Linked DNA regions of Phytohabitans rumicis. The protein of the gene in region 1 binds, or shares a complex with, the protein of each later gene. Links are inferred from orthologs where the notes say so. Each region holds a gene or a part of one and is shown on either strand. Other genes may lie near its edges. The genes, in order: Prum_RS29110 and rny.

Evidence for each region.
Region 2: Prum_RS29110 (region 1) and rny share a complex: the UniProt entries of both Bacillus subtilis proteins name them as parts of the possible RNA degradosome complex. The link is inferred for Phytohabitans rumicis from one-to-one orthologs.

What each region holds. Positions count from the first base shown.
Region 1 is NZ_BLPG01000001.1:6,368,061-6,374,496, reverse strand. The notes cover bases 2,024-5,011. They hold Prum_RS29110 (6-phosphofructokinase), read right to left. Parts: upstream 4,038-5,011; coding sequence 3,009-4,037; downstream 2,024-3,008. Other genes in these bases: Prum_RS29100 (phosphotransferase enzyme family protein), read right to left, coding at 4,647-5,011; Prum_RS29105 (polyadenylate-specific 3'-exoribonuclease AS), read right to left, coding at 4,136-4,627; proC (pyrroline-5-carboxylate reductase), read right to left, coding at 2,114-2,932. Also shown: Prum_RS29140 (DUF4397 domain-containing protein), read left to right, coding at 1-113; Prum_RS29135 (class F sortase), read left to right, coding at 117-743; Prum_RS29130 (DUF2203 domain-containing protein), read right to left, coding at 752-1,102; Prum_RS29125 (hypothetical protein), read left to right, coding at 1,174-1,578; Prum_RS29120 (hypothetical protein), read right to left, coding at 1,655-2,017; more of Prum_RS29100, read right to left, coding at 5,012-5,513; Prum_RS29095 (Crp/Fnr family transcriptional regulator), read left to right, coding at 5,769-6,436. UniProt on the Bacillus subtilis protein: Catalyzes the phosphorylation of D-fructose 6-phosphate to fructose 1,6-bisphosphate by ATP, the first committing step of glycolysis.
Region 2 is NZ_BLPG01000001.1:2,713,518-2,719,825, reverse strand. Bases 1,486-4,345 are described here. They hold rny (ribonuclease Y), read left to right. Parts: upstream 1,486-1,956; coding sequence 1,957-3,735; downstream 3,736-4,345. Other genes in these bases: Prum_RS11700 (amino acid ABC transporter permease), read right to left, coding at 4,325-4,345; Prum_RS53715 (hypothetical protein), read left to right, coding at 3,804-3,926; Prum_RS11710 (3-keto-5-aminohexanoate cleavage protein), read left to right, coding at 1,486-1,503. In the rest of the region: recombinase RecA, read left to right, coding at 1-172; Prum_RS11715 (regulatory protein RecX), read left to right, coding at 184-789; more of Prum_RS11710, read left to right, coding at 796-1,485; more of Prum_RS11700, read right to left, coding at 4,346-5,197; Prum_RS11695 (amino acid ABC transporter permease), read right to left, coding at 5,198-5,872; Prum_RS11690 (glutamate ABC transporter substrate-binding protein), read right to left, coding at 5,939-6,308. UniProt on the Bacillus subtilis protein: Endoribonuclease that initiates mRNA decay. Initiates the decay of all SAM-dependent riboswitches, such as yitJ riboswitch. Involved in processing of the gapA operon mRNA, it cleaves between cggR and gapA.

The DNA.
Region 1 (6,436 bases):
GCGCGGCGGTCGGCGGTACGCCGTACCCCTTGATCGTCGCGGGCCTGGCCGGCGTGCTGCTTGCCGCTTCGGCGGCGGCCGGCCTCGTGGTGCTGCGGCGGCGCCACACTTAGCGCATGCGCGCGTTCGTGCTGATCGCCGCGGCCGCCGTGGGCTTGGCGGCGGCGATCGTCGGCGCGGCCGTCCTCCCTCCCCGGACGGTCGCGCCGACGTGGCGCACCGCGGCGGAGCCGGCGCCGGCCACCACGACCGCCGCGCCCGAGCGCGACCTTCGCGGGCCGCCGACGCGGGTACGCATACCGCGGATCGGCGTCGACTCGTCGCTGGCCGTGCTGGGGCTGGAGGCGTCGGGGGCGCTGCGGCCGCCGGACAAGTACGGCCAGGCCGGCTGGTACGGCGGCGGGCCGGCACCGGGTGACGTCGGGCCGGCCGTGCTCGCCGGGCACGTCGACTCCAAGAGCGGGCCGGCGGTCTTCTACCGGCTGCACGAACTGCGCGCGGGCGACGTCGTCGAGGTGAGCCGGGGCGCGGACCGGGTCGCGTTCCGGGTGACATCCGTGACCCGCTATCCGAAGGACAAGTTCCCCACCGCCGCCGTGTACGGCCCGACCCCCGGCCCGGAGCTGCGGCTGGTCACGTGCGGTGGGACGTTCGACCGGGGGCGCGGCTCGTACCGCGACAACATCGTGGTCTTCGCGGTGACGCAGCCGACCGTGGTCATCCCGGAGTCGGCCGCGGGTTAGGACACGCCCTAAACCTTGCGCCGTCCGGCGAAGCCACACTCCAGGCGGTGGTACCAGCCGATGTCCCGGTCGCCCTCCAGCCAGCACCACAGCACCGGCCGGCCCTCCCGCTCGCCGGCGAAGTCGAGCAGCACCGGCGCGTACCCTTTGACCTGTATGTCCTGCTCGCCCAGCTCGTCGAGAATGCCGTAGATGCGCGCTTCCAGGGCCTTGACCTCCGGCAGGCCGCCGTGCGGGCTGTTGTTGCCGTCCGCCATGTCGGCGTGCAGCTCGGCAAGGTCGGCGCGGAGCACGATCAGCTCGTCGATGCGCGGGCGCAGCGTCGCGAGTAGGTGGCGGGCTTGGGCCAGAGTGAACACGTCCGACAGTATGGTGCATTCGTTATCCGGGCATGGACCTGCCCGATTTGTCGGGATACCGACTACACAAGGTGATCGAAAACGTCGACCTCGACGGCGTCGTCGTGCCCGGCCTGCGCGGGTCGTTTCACCGCCGCCGCGGCGAAGCCGCCTCGGATGACGCTGTCGCTTCACGGATTTCGACTGTTGGCGTCTACCGCTTCGCCGGGGTCGATCTCCTCATGGCCTGGGGGTACGTCGGAGAACCGCACTGCCGCTTCACCTCGGTGCGCCGGCCCGACGGTACGTGGGAGCCGCCGCGACCGGGCTGCCCGCCGGTGACCCGGGTGCACGACGGCGGACTGGTCACCGCCCTCACGCTCGGCGGGCACGTCCTGCCCGCGGAGCCGGTGACCAGCCCGCCGCCGGGTGGAGCACGCGCCACGGCCCCGGACTCCGTACTCGCGGCGGTCGGCGGGCCGGGAGTACGTACCTGATCATGGCCGCCGCCGGCCGCATGCGCGGCCGACAGCGGGTCCTGAGCGGGGGCGCTGCCCCTGGTATGCGGTTGTTTTAGGTGTTGTGCGCCGGCGCGGGGGAAGGCGCGGACCGGCGCACGTACAGCAGGGAGGCGGCGGTCAGGGCGAGCGCCGTCACGAACGACACGGCGTGCACCACCGGGTGCACGATGGGCACGAACGCGATCACCGCGACGGGCACCTGGACCACCCCCACGAGGGCGATCAGCAACCCGCGACGGCGGGCGCCCCACAGGTACGCGGTCCACAGCGGTGCGGTCACCACGCCCAGCACGAGCACGTCGAGCACGGCGTGCAGGTACGGGTCGACGACCTTGTCGTGTGCGAAAGCGGACGCGGGCGCCGAGACCCAGAGGGCCGCCGCAACACCGCCGAGAACTACCGCGAGACGTCGCATGCCGTACCTCCCAGAGTGCCGTTGCCATTACTCCCTGTCATGACGGTACGGGTGGCGCGGCAAGGCCGGGAAGGGATGAGCGCGTGAGTGAATCCTTCAGTCGCTCTGTTGGGCGATTTCCCGCGCACGGTCGCGGGCCGCTTCGAGCGCGGCGAGCAGCGCGGCGCGTACGCCGTGGTTTTCCAGCTCGCGGATGGCCGAGATGGTGGTGCCCGCCGGCGACGTGACCGCCTCGCGCAGCTTGACCGGGTGCTCGCCCGAGTCGCGCAGCATGACGGCCGAGCCGATCGCGGTCTGCACGATCAACTCGTGGGCCACCTGGCGCGGCAGGCCGAGCAGGATGCCCGCGTCGATCATGGCCTCGACCAACAGGTAGAAGTACGCCGGGCCGGAGCCGGACAGCGCGGTCACCGCGTCCTGTTGCGTCTCCGGCACCCGGATCGTGGCGCCCAGCGGCTTGAACATCTCCTCCGCCAGGCCCAGATGCGCGGCGGTGGCGTGCGGACCGGCCGAGATCGCGGTCATCGCCTCGTCGACCAGGGCCGGAGTGTTGGTCATGACCCGGACGATCGGGGTGCCTTCCGGCAGCCGCTTAGCGAAGAAGCTCGTCGGCAGGCCGGCGCACAGCGAGATGACCAGCTTGTCGGCGGGGACCTTGGCGCCGATGTCGTCCAGGAGGACGGCCGCGTCCTGCGGCTTGACGGCGATCGCGAGCACCTCGGCCTCGGCGACGGCGGTGAGATTGTCCACCATCCGTACGCCGTACCGCTGGGCCAACTCCTCGGCGCGCGCGGCCCGGCGGGTGGTGGCCATCAGCTTGTCCGACGGCCAGCCGGCGCGCAGCAGCCCGGAGAGCATCAGCTCCCCGATCTTGCCCGTTCCGATCACGGCTACGGCGTGCACGCCGGGTGCCATGCTCCCCATCCTTTCATGATCAGGGCGTCCTTCACGTTGCTGGAGCGACGTGAAGGACGCCCTGATCACAACAGCGTCAGCTGCCGAAGAAGACCTCGGCCTCGGTGTAGCGCTCGATCGGGACGGTCTTCAGCTCGCCCGTGCCTTCCTTGAGCGGCACCCGGACGATCTCGGTGCCGCGCAGGGCCATCATCTTGCCGAAGTCGCTCTCGTGCACGGCGTCGATCGCCTGCAGGCCGAACCGCGTCGAGAGCACCCGGTCGAACGCGGTCGGCGTGCCGCCGCGCTGGATGTGGCCGAGCACGACCGTGCGGGCCTCCTTGCCGGTCTTGGCCTCCAACTGCTCGGCCAGCCACTGGCCGATGCCGCCCAGGCGCACGTGGCCGAACGAGTCCAGCTCCTGGTTGTGCAGCACCATCTGGCCTTCCAGCGGCTGCGCGCCCTCGGCGACCACGATGATCGGCGAGTACTGGTGCTGGAAGCGCTTCTCCACGTACTGGGCGACCTGGTCGATGTCGAACGGCCGCTCGGGCAGCAGGATCACGTTGGCGCCACCGGCGATGCCGGCGTGCAGGGCGATCCAGCCGGCGTGCCGGCCCATGACCTCGACCACGAGCGTGCGGTGGTGGCTCTCCGCCGTGGTGTGCAGGCGGTCGATCGCCTCCATCGCGATGTTGACGGCGGTGTCGAAGCCGAACGTGTAGTCGGTCGCGTTGAGGTCGTTGTCGATCGTCTTCGGCACGCCGACGACCTTGACGCCCAGCTCGTCGAGCTTGGTGGCCACGCCGAGCGTGTCCTCGCCGCCGATGGCGACGAGCGCGTCGACGCCGAGCGTCGCCAGGTTTTCCTTGATCTTCTCCACACCACCGTCGATCTTGAACGGGTTGGTGCGGGACGAGCCGAGGATGGTGCCGCCGCGGGGCAGGATCCCGCGGACCTCCGCGATGCCCAGCGGCTTGGTCAGCCCCTCCAGGGGGCCACGCCACCCGTCACGGAAGCCGACGAACTCGTGCCCGTACGTGGCCACGCCCTTGCGCACCACCGCTCGGATCACCGCGTTCAGACCTGGGCAGTCACCGCCGCCGGTGAGCACGCCGATACGCATGATGTCCTCAGTCCTCCTGGCTAAGAAGTGCAGATTTGGCCCGTCGGCGTCATTGCCGGCCCGGGGCAGGAGCCGTCAATTGCGCACTGTAGTCGCTCTCATGCCATCGCCCGCCATCGGGCCAGGTTGTGCCGGGCGTCGACCAGGGCGTCGTGCCGGTCCGCCTCGGCGTCCGGCAGCGGCGGGCGGCCGCGGTCGTCCCAGCGCTGCCGCAGGTCCTTGGTGAACCGCGGGATCTCCCGGGGCAGCGCCGGCATCGGCCCCCAGAGCTGGGCGAGCACCACGTGGTCGTACGCCGCGTACCAGGCCCACAGCTCCAGCTTCTCCTGCGGGCGGCCACGCACCGGCTCGATGAGGAAGTCGTACAGGTCGTCGCGGATCCGCTCCCGGGAACGCCAGGCGCGGTCGGCGGGCGACGGCAGCCGGTCGAGCACGTTGCGCCGTACCCAGGGCACGGCGCGGGAGTCGTCGAACTCCGTGGACACCGCGTAGAACTCGCGCCCGTACTCGTCGACGACACCTATCGAGACGAGGTCGACCAGGCGCCCGTCTTCGATGAACTCGCAGTCATAGAAATAGCGATAGACCATCGGGGCCTAATCCTGCCCATTACCCGGTGGTCAGTGCTTCCTGGGCGGCGCGAAGACCGGCATGATGGCTTTCGTCGCCTTCGGCGAGCTGCCTGGCGTGCCAATCCGCCCGCGCCGCCCACCGGAAGCGCACCATCACCGGCAGGGCCGCGTGCAGTTCGTCGGCCGGCACCGGGCCCGCCGCCGCGTACCCGTCGAGCAATTCGGCCGCCGCCGGCAGGCCGCCGGCGTAGAGCACCGCGCTAGCCACGTCGTAGGCCAGCGGGCCCGCGGCGGCCGCGCCCCAATCCGCCAGGCCGCTCCGGCCGGTGTCCGCGTCGATCGCAAAGGCCCGCGGATGCGGATCACCATGGAGTACGCCGTACGTGAGCCGGTCGGTGACGCAGAGCTTGGTCATCGCGGCGACGGCGGCACAGACCGCGGGACGCAGCCAGGGCTCGACGCCGAGGTGGTTGGCGTCGGCGCGCAGCCAGTGCCACGGCGCCAACCCTGGATGGGTGAACCCGTCCAACTTGCGGTGCACCCGGCCGAGCAGATCGCCCCACCACTGCTGGTCGAGCGGGTCGTCCCCCTCCAGCGGGCGGCCCGGCACGCCGTACAGCAGCGCCAGCACGCCCTCGTCCACGACGGCGGTGAGCGCACCGTCGGCCGTCCGCACCGGCGTGCCCGCGAGGACGCCGCGGTGCCGCAGGAAGTCGGCGGCGGCCAGCCCGGCCTCGAACTGCGGCCGGTCGGCCAGCGGGGCCAGCTTGGCGACGTACCGCTCGCCCTCGGCCCGGACCAGCCAGGCCCGGCCGTGCAGGCCGCCGGAGAGCGGGGTGATCTCGTCGGGAGTCCGGTGCCACACCGCGCGGATCGTCGCGCCGACCGGATCGACAAACGCCACGGCGGCGATTATGCCGGGCGTACCGGGCATGGTGGGAAAACGCGGGAACCGCCCGACGTATTTTCCCCTACCTGCCGCGGCTCCTATCCATAGCCGCCACGTATCCTGGAGACCTCACTGTCACCGATGTGATTGCGGCGGTGTAGAGGAGTTGACAGCTCCGCGACGGACGGTGATTGTTGTGTGTTCGACCTGCTTTCTGCCGCGTTAGCGGCTGAAACGGGAACGTGGTCCTTACCGGGGAGGGGTTGGACCGTGGAGGTTCGCCTGCCGGATCCTGGCGACGCACTCACGGGTGTAGAGATGTTCGCCGGCCTCGAGCCTGAGGTACGACAGCGGGTCATCGCCGCAGCGGTGCCGCGTACCTATCGCAAGGGCCAGCTCTTGTTCGTCGAGAGCGACCCCGGCGACTCTCTCATCGTGCTCAAACGCGGCGCCGTGGCGGTGTTCCGGACCTCCCCCACCGGCGAGCGCGCGGTGCTCTCCGTGGTGCGGCCTCCCGACGTGCTCGGGGAGGTGTCCCTCTTGGACGCTTCGACCCGCTCGGCCTCGGCAGAGGCCATCGAGGACTGCACGGCCCTGGCCCTGTCCCGCCCGGCGTTCATGGATCTCGTGCACTCCAACCCGCGCATCCTCGACGCCGTGATGCGGTCCCTGGGCGCGCTGATCCGGCGGCTCACCGAGCAGAACGCCGACCACGTCTTCCTCGACCTGCCCGGCCGGGTGGCCAAGACGCTGGTCCGGCTCGCCGGCGAGAGCCAGGCTCCCATGATCACTATTGAGCTCAACCAGAGCCAGCTCGCCGAGATGGCCGGCGGCTCCCGGCAGAGCGTCAACCAAGCCATCGGCTCGTTCGCCAGCCGCGGCTGGCTGCGTACCGAAGGTCGCCGGATTGTGGTCACCGACGTGGCGGCCCTGCGCCG
Region 2 (6,308 bases), 3.7 Mb from region 1 along the record:
CACGTACGACGGGGACCAGCTGGGCCAGGGCAAGGAAAAGGCGCGCGAGTTCCTGAAGGAAAACCCTGACGTGGCCGCCGAGATCGAGAAGAAGATCCTGGAAAAGCTCGGCGTCGGGCAGGGTGCGGGCGACGAGGCCGGCGGCCCTGAGCTGCCGCCGGTCGACTTCTGACGACGGTCACGATGGCCGGACGACGGCGGGGAGCGCGCTCGGGGCGGGGTTGGGATGCCGCCCCACCTCGGGCGCGCGCGACCCCGGCCCAGGCGCGTCCAGCGGCCCAGCCCGAGGAGCGAGACGAGGCCGAGCAGGCCCGGGAGATCTGCCTCAAGCAGCTCGCGGTGCGTCCGCGTACCCGGGCCGAGCTGGCCGCCGCGCTCGCCAAGCGGGGGATCTCGGCGGAGGTGGCCGGCGAGGTGCTCGACCGGTACGACGAGGTCGGCCTGATCGACGACGCCGCGTTCGCGCGGGCCTGGGTGTCCAGCCGCCACCACGGGCGCGGGTTGGCGCGCCGGGCGCTGGCCAGCGAGCTGCGCCAGCACGGCGTCGACGCGGAGACCGCCGGAGCCGCCCTGGAGGATCTCGACCCGGACACCGAGGCGGCCACCGCGCGGGCGCTGGTCGACCGCAAGCTGCGTACCGCCACGGGGGCGCCCGACGCGGTCTTCCGGCGGCTGGTGGGCATGCTGGCCCGCAAGGGCTACCCGCCCGGGGTGGCGATCCGGGCGGTCAAGGACGCCATGGCCGACCTCCCCGACGACATCGACGAGGACGCGTTCATCGGGGAGTAGTGGACAGTGTTCATTGTCGCCCTCAACGGGGGAGTGCGGCGCGACGAGCATCCCGCGGTGCCGATCACCCCGGCGGAGCTGGCCGCCGACGCGGTGCGCTGCGAGAGCGTGCTGGCCGGCGCCGTGCACATCCACCCGCGTGACGTGGACGGCCGGGAGTCGCTGGCCGCGGAGGCCACCGGGGCAGCCGTCACGGCGCTGCGGCGAGCGTGTCCGGCGCTCCCGGTCGGGGTGAGCACCGGCGCCTGGATCGAGCCGGATCCCGACGCGCGCGTGGCGGCCGTACTGAGTTGGATGAATGTGCCGGACTTCGCCTCGGTCAACGCCCATGAAGAGGGGGCCGAGCGGGTCGCGGCCGCCCTGCACGCCCGCGGGATCGGCGTCGAGGCGGGGCTGTGGACCCCGGCGGCGGTCGAGGCATACCGGGGCTGGCGCGTCCCGTGCGTCCGGCTCCTGCTGGAGTGCATGGAGCCGGACGAGGACGCGGCCCTGGCGAACGCGGCGGCGATGCTGGCCGCGCTTCCGTCCACCGGGGTGCCGCCGGTGCTGCTGCACGCGGAGGGCCCGGCGGTCTGGGCGGTCATCCGGGAGGCGGTGCGGCTCGGGCTCGACACCCGCACAGGGCTGGAGGACACCCGGACGATGCCGGATGGCACGATGGCAGCCGGCAACATCACTCTGGTGGAAGCGGCGGTAACCTTTGGGGTGACTTAGATCAAGCCCTTCGGGTGGGCCTTGATCGGCCATTTGCTGCTCGGCGTGGGCCGAAAAATGTGCCGCGTTCGTGACTCGTCCCGGATTGCCCGTACCGGTCATGACCTGCGCGTGAGCGGTCCAATGCCGTACGTCCCGGCTTCGGTCGGATCATGGGTCCTTGACCGAACCGCCACTCGCGACCTAGCCTCGCGTTACAGACGAGAAGGCCCGACCAATCGCAGGCTAATCGCACAACATAGATCGCGTAACAGTACGGCATCACTTTAGATCCGTCGTCGACCGGGCCGCGTCGGCGACGGCGTGACATAACTGGCCAGTGGCGAGGCCCCGAGGGGCGTCGCCGGTGGTCCGTATCCGCGGCCCGCTGCCTCGGTCGGGCGTTCGACAGCCGTATGGCGCGTCAACAGGAGGGCACAACTCTCCGGCGTCACGGCGGCGAAGGGAGGCGGCATGGGCGGGGTAGAGGCAGTACTGCTGATCGCGGTGCTGGCGCTGGCCGTACTCGTGCTCGGCGGTCTTGTTTTTGGGGCGCGGGCGTTGCGCGGACTCACCGCGTTCCAGCCGGCGACGGCGCGGGTCGACGACCCGGCGTACACGGCGGAGCTGGACCGGCAGGAGCAGTCCCTGGCCGCGCTGCGCAGCGCGGCGGGCGAGGCGTCGTCGGCGGTGGAGCAGGCCAAGACGGCCGCGACCACCGCCCGCACGGACGCCGCGGAGGCCAAGGCCGAGGCGCGCGCGGCCCGGGCGGAGGCCCGCCGCGTGCTCGACACGGCGCGGGCCGAAGCGGACACCATCCTCGAACGGGCCCACCGGCAGGCCGAAACGGACGCCGAGCAGGTGCGGACGGCGGCGCGGCGCAGCGGCGAGCGGGAGATCGCCATGCTGACCGAGGCCGCCAAGGAGCAGGCCGCCGAGCTGGAACGCCGGACCTCGCGGATCGACGACCGGGAGCGGCTGCACAGAGAGGAGGCCGACCGGCTGGCCGAGCGCGACCGCCGGACCGCGGCGGCGGAGGCCGAGCTCACCGACCGGGAGGCGGCGCTCCTCGCGCGCGAGTCGACGCTGGCCGAGGCCGAGGTGGTACGCCGGCGCGAGCTGGAACGGATCGCCGGGCTGACCGTGGACGCGGCGCGCGCCGAGCTGGTCGAGGCCATCGAGGGCCAGGCCAAGCGGGAGGCGGCGCTGCTCGTCCGGGACATCGAGAGCGACGCCCGCAACACCGCCGAGCAGCGCGCCCGGCACATCGTGGTGGACGCGATCCAGCGGGTGGCCAGCGAGCAGACCGCGGAGAGCGTGGTCAGCGTCCTGCACCTGCCCGGCGACGAGATGAAGGGCCGGATCATCGGGCGCGAGGGGCGCAACATCCGCGCGTTCGAGTCGGTGACCGGCGTGAACCTGATCATCGATGACACGCCCGAGGCGGTGCTGCTGTCCTGCTTCGACCCGGTACGCCGGGAAATCGGCCGGCTCACCCTGGAAAAGCTGGTGCTCGACGGGCGGATCCACCCGCACCGCATCGAGGAGGTCTTCGAGACCGCCAAGCACGAGGTGGAACGGCTATGCGAGCGCGCGGCGGAGGACGCGCTGGTGGAGGTCGGGATCACGGACATGCACCCCGAGCTGATGACGCTGCTGGGGCGGCTGCGCTACCGGACCTCGTACGGGCAGAACGTGCTCAAGCACCTCGTCGAGACCGCCCACATCGCCGGCATCATGGCCGCCGAGCTGCGGCTGGACGCCCAGATCATCAAGCGGTGCGCGTTCCTGCACGACATCGGCAAGGCGCTCACCCACGAGGTGGAGGGCAGCCACGCGCTGATCGGCGCCGACCTGGCCCGCAAGTTCGGCGAGTCCGAAGAGGTGGTCCACGCGATCGAAGCGCACCACAACGAGGTCACGCCGCAAACCATCGAAGCGGTTCTCACGCAGGCGTCCGACGCCTGCTCCGGCGGGCGGCCGGGGGCGCGGCGGGAGAGCCTGGAGGCGTACGTCAACCGGCTGGAGCGGATCGAGGAGATCGCCGGCGGAAAGTCGGGCGTGGAGAAGGTCTTCGCGATGCAGGCCGGGCGCGAGATCCGGGTGATGGTCAAGCCGGACGACGTCGACGACATCGGCGCGGCGGTGCTGGCCCGGGACGTGGCCAAGCAGATCGAGGAGGAACTGACGTACCCCGGCCAGATCCGGGTGACGGTGGTCCGCGAGTCCCGGGTAACCGAGATCGCCCGCTAACACGGCCCACTCCCCGCCCCGCGCACTCTCCCCGCCGTGCACTCTCCCCGCCGTGCACTCTCCCCGCCGTGCACTCTCCCCGCCCCGCGCTGCGCCGGCCCACCGCGTCCATCAAGGCCCGCCGCGTGCTGCGCTGGCCCGCGTCGATCAAGGCCCGCCGCGTCGATCAAGGGCAAACGGCCGTGCTTTGATCTCCGATCCACGACCGTTTGCCCTTGATCGACGGGCTTTTCCTTGATCGACGAAGGTCGCGGAGGGGTGTGCGAGGGCCCTCGGGGTCGCCCGTGGCGGCGTTCGTGCAGCGCATGTGTGGCGTTCGCGGGCGGCGCCCACCCCAGTGGGGTGCCCCGGTTGGGTGTTGTCGCGTGAGAAGGGTGCCCTTGTCGTCGACTTTGATGCCGGTCGTGGGCGAGAGGGGGGCGGCTCGTCGCCCGGCTCTCCATCCGTACGGCGATCAAGGACTTTGACGCCGATCAAGGGCAAACGGCCGTGCTTTGATCTCCGATCCACGGCCGTTTGCCCTTGATCGGCGTCAAAGTCCTTGATCGACGCGGCGGGCCTTGAACGGCGGGGGCTGCGCGGACAGCGGCTAGCCCTGGGGCTCTACCGCCGTGGCGGCCTTGGCGGCCTCCTCGATCGCTCGGGGAGCCTTGCCGCGGCGCTTGGTACGTCGTTCGAGCCATTGGGCCAGGGTGGTCAGCAGCCAGTTGATGATGATGTAGATGATGGCCACCACGATGGCTGCCGGCACGATGTTGACCTTGAGGGCCCCCACCTCGTTGACGCCCTTCTGGAGCAGCTCGGGGTACGCCACGATGTAGCCGAGGGCGGTGTCCTTGAGCAGGACGACGAGCTGGCTCACGATGACCGGGAGCATCGCTCGGGCGGCCTGTGGCACGAGGATGTTCTGCATGACCTGGCTCTTGCGCATGCCGACCGCGTACGCCGCCTCGGATTGCCCGCCCGGCACGGCGCGGATGCCCGCGCGGAACGCCTCGGCCAGCACCGATCCGTTGTAGAGCGTCAGGCCGATCACCACGGCCCAGAACGCCGGCACCGGGCCCTCGATGAGGAACGGCACGCCGTAGAAGATGAAGAAGATCATCAGCAGCAGCGGTACGGCGCGGAAGAACTCCACGACCATGCCGGCCGGGATGCTGATCCACCGGTGCTCGGAGAGCCGGCCGACGGCGAAGATGATGCCGAAGGCGAGCGACAGCACCATGCCCGTGACCGCGGCGGTCAGCGTCGCCTGCAGACCTTTCCAGATGAAGTTGACCCAGATGTTCTGTTCGGTGAAGGGCTTCCAGAGCCGCGACTCGAACTGGCCCTTCTCGTCGAACTTGAGGTAGATCCACCACAACAGCGCGAGGAGGGCCACGCCGAAGACGGCGGTCAGGAGGCGGTTGCGCAGCCGCGCCCGCGGGCCCGGGTGGTCGTAGAGGACCGTGGTGTCGCTCATTTACCGCCTCACCGCGAGTCGATTGGCCAACCAGCCGAAGAAGTAACCCGTCGGCACGAGGAAGAGGACGAACGTTCCGGCGAAGACGAGGAAGATTTCGATGACCGCGTCGCCGTTGGCGTTGATCAGTTCCTTCATCGCGTTGGAGGACTCCATGACGCCGATGGTCCCGGCGATGGTGCTGTTCTTCGCGAGGGCGATGAAGACGCTGCCCAGCGGGCCGATGACCGCACGGCCGGCCTGGGGCAGGATGATGATCCGCAGGATCTGGATGAAGGTCAGCCCGACCGCTCGCGCCGCTTCGGCCTGGCCGGGCGGCACGGTGTTGATGCCGGAGCGAAGCGCCTCGCAGACGAACGCCGCGGTGTACACGGACAGTCCGACGACGGAGAGCCAGTAGTTGTTGAGGTTCAGGTCGTCCGAGAGGCTCAGGCCGAGCGTCGAGAAGAGACCGAAGTAGCAGAAGAAGATGATCAGAGTAAGCGGCGTGTTGCGGAAGATGTTGACCCACGCCGTGCCGAAGCCGCGCAGCACCGGGATCGGCGACACCCGCATCGCCGCAAGCAGTACGCCCAGCACGAGCGCGATCACCGCGGACGCGGCGGTCAGCTTGAGGATCCAGAGGAACCCGGTCAGGTAGAGGTCGAGGTTGGCCTCGTCCTGGAAGACGTGCATGGAGTCACTCCTGTCGCCAGCAAGCGGGTGGGGCCGACGCGCGGCCGGCCCCACCTCGCTCCGTGCTCAGCTGCAGTTGGTCAGCTTGCTGGTGTCCAGCGTGGGAGCGGCCTTACCGCTCTTGCCGAGGGTGGAATCCCAGGCGGCCTTGTACGAGCCGTCCGCGGCGGCCGCGGTGAGGATCTCGTTGATCTTCTTGCAGCCATCGCTGTCGTCCTTCTTCAGGCCGATGCCGTACGGCTCGGTGGAGAAGGTCTTGCCGACGACCTTGAACTTGCCGGCGTACTCAGCCTGCGACGCGTAACCGGCGAGGATGATGTCGTCGGTGGTCACCGCGTCGACCTGGCCACCCGCGAGCGCGGTCACGCACTTCGAGTACGCGTCGAACTGCTGGAGTTGCGCCTTCGGGTACTCGGTCTGGATCCGCTTGGCCGGC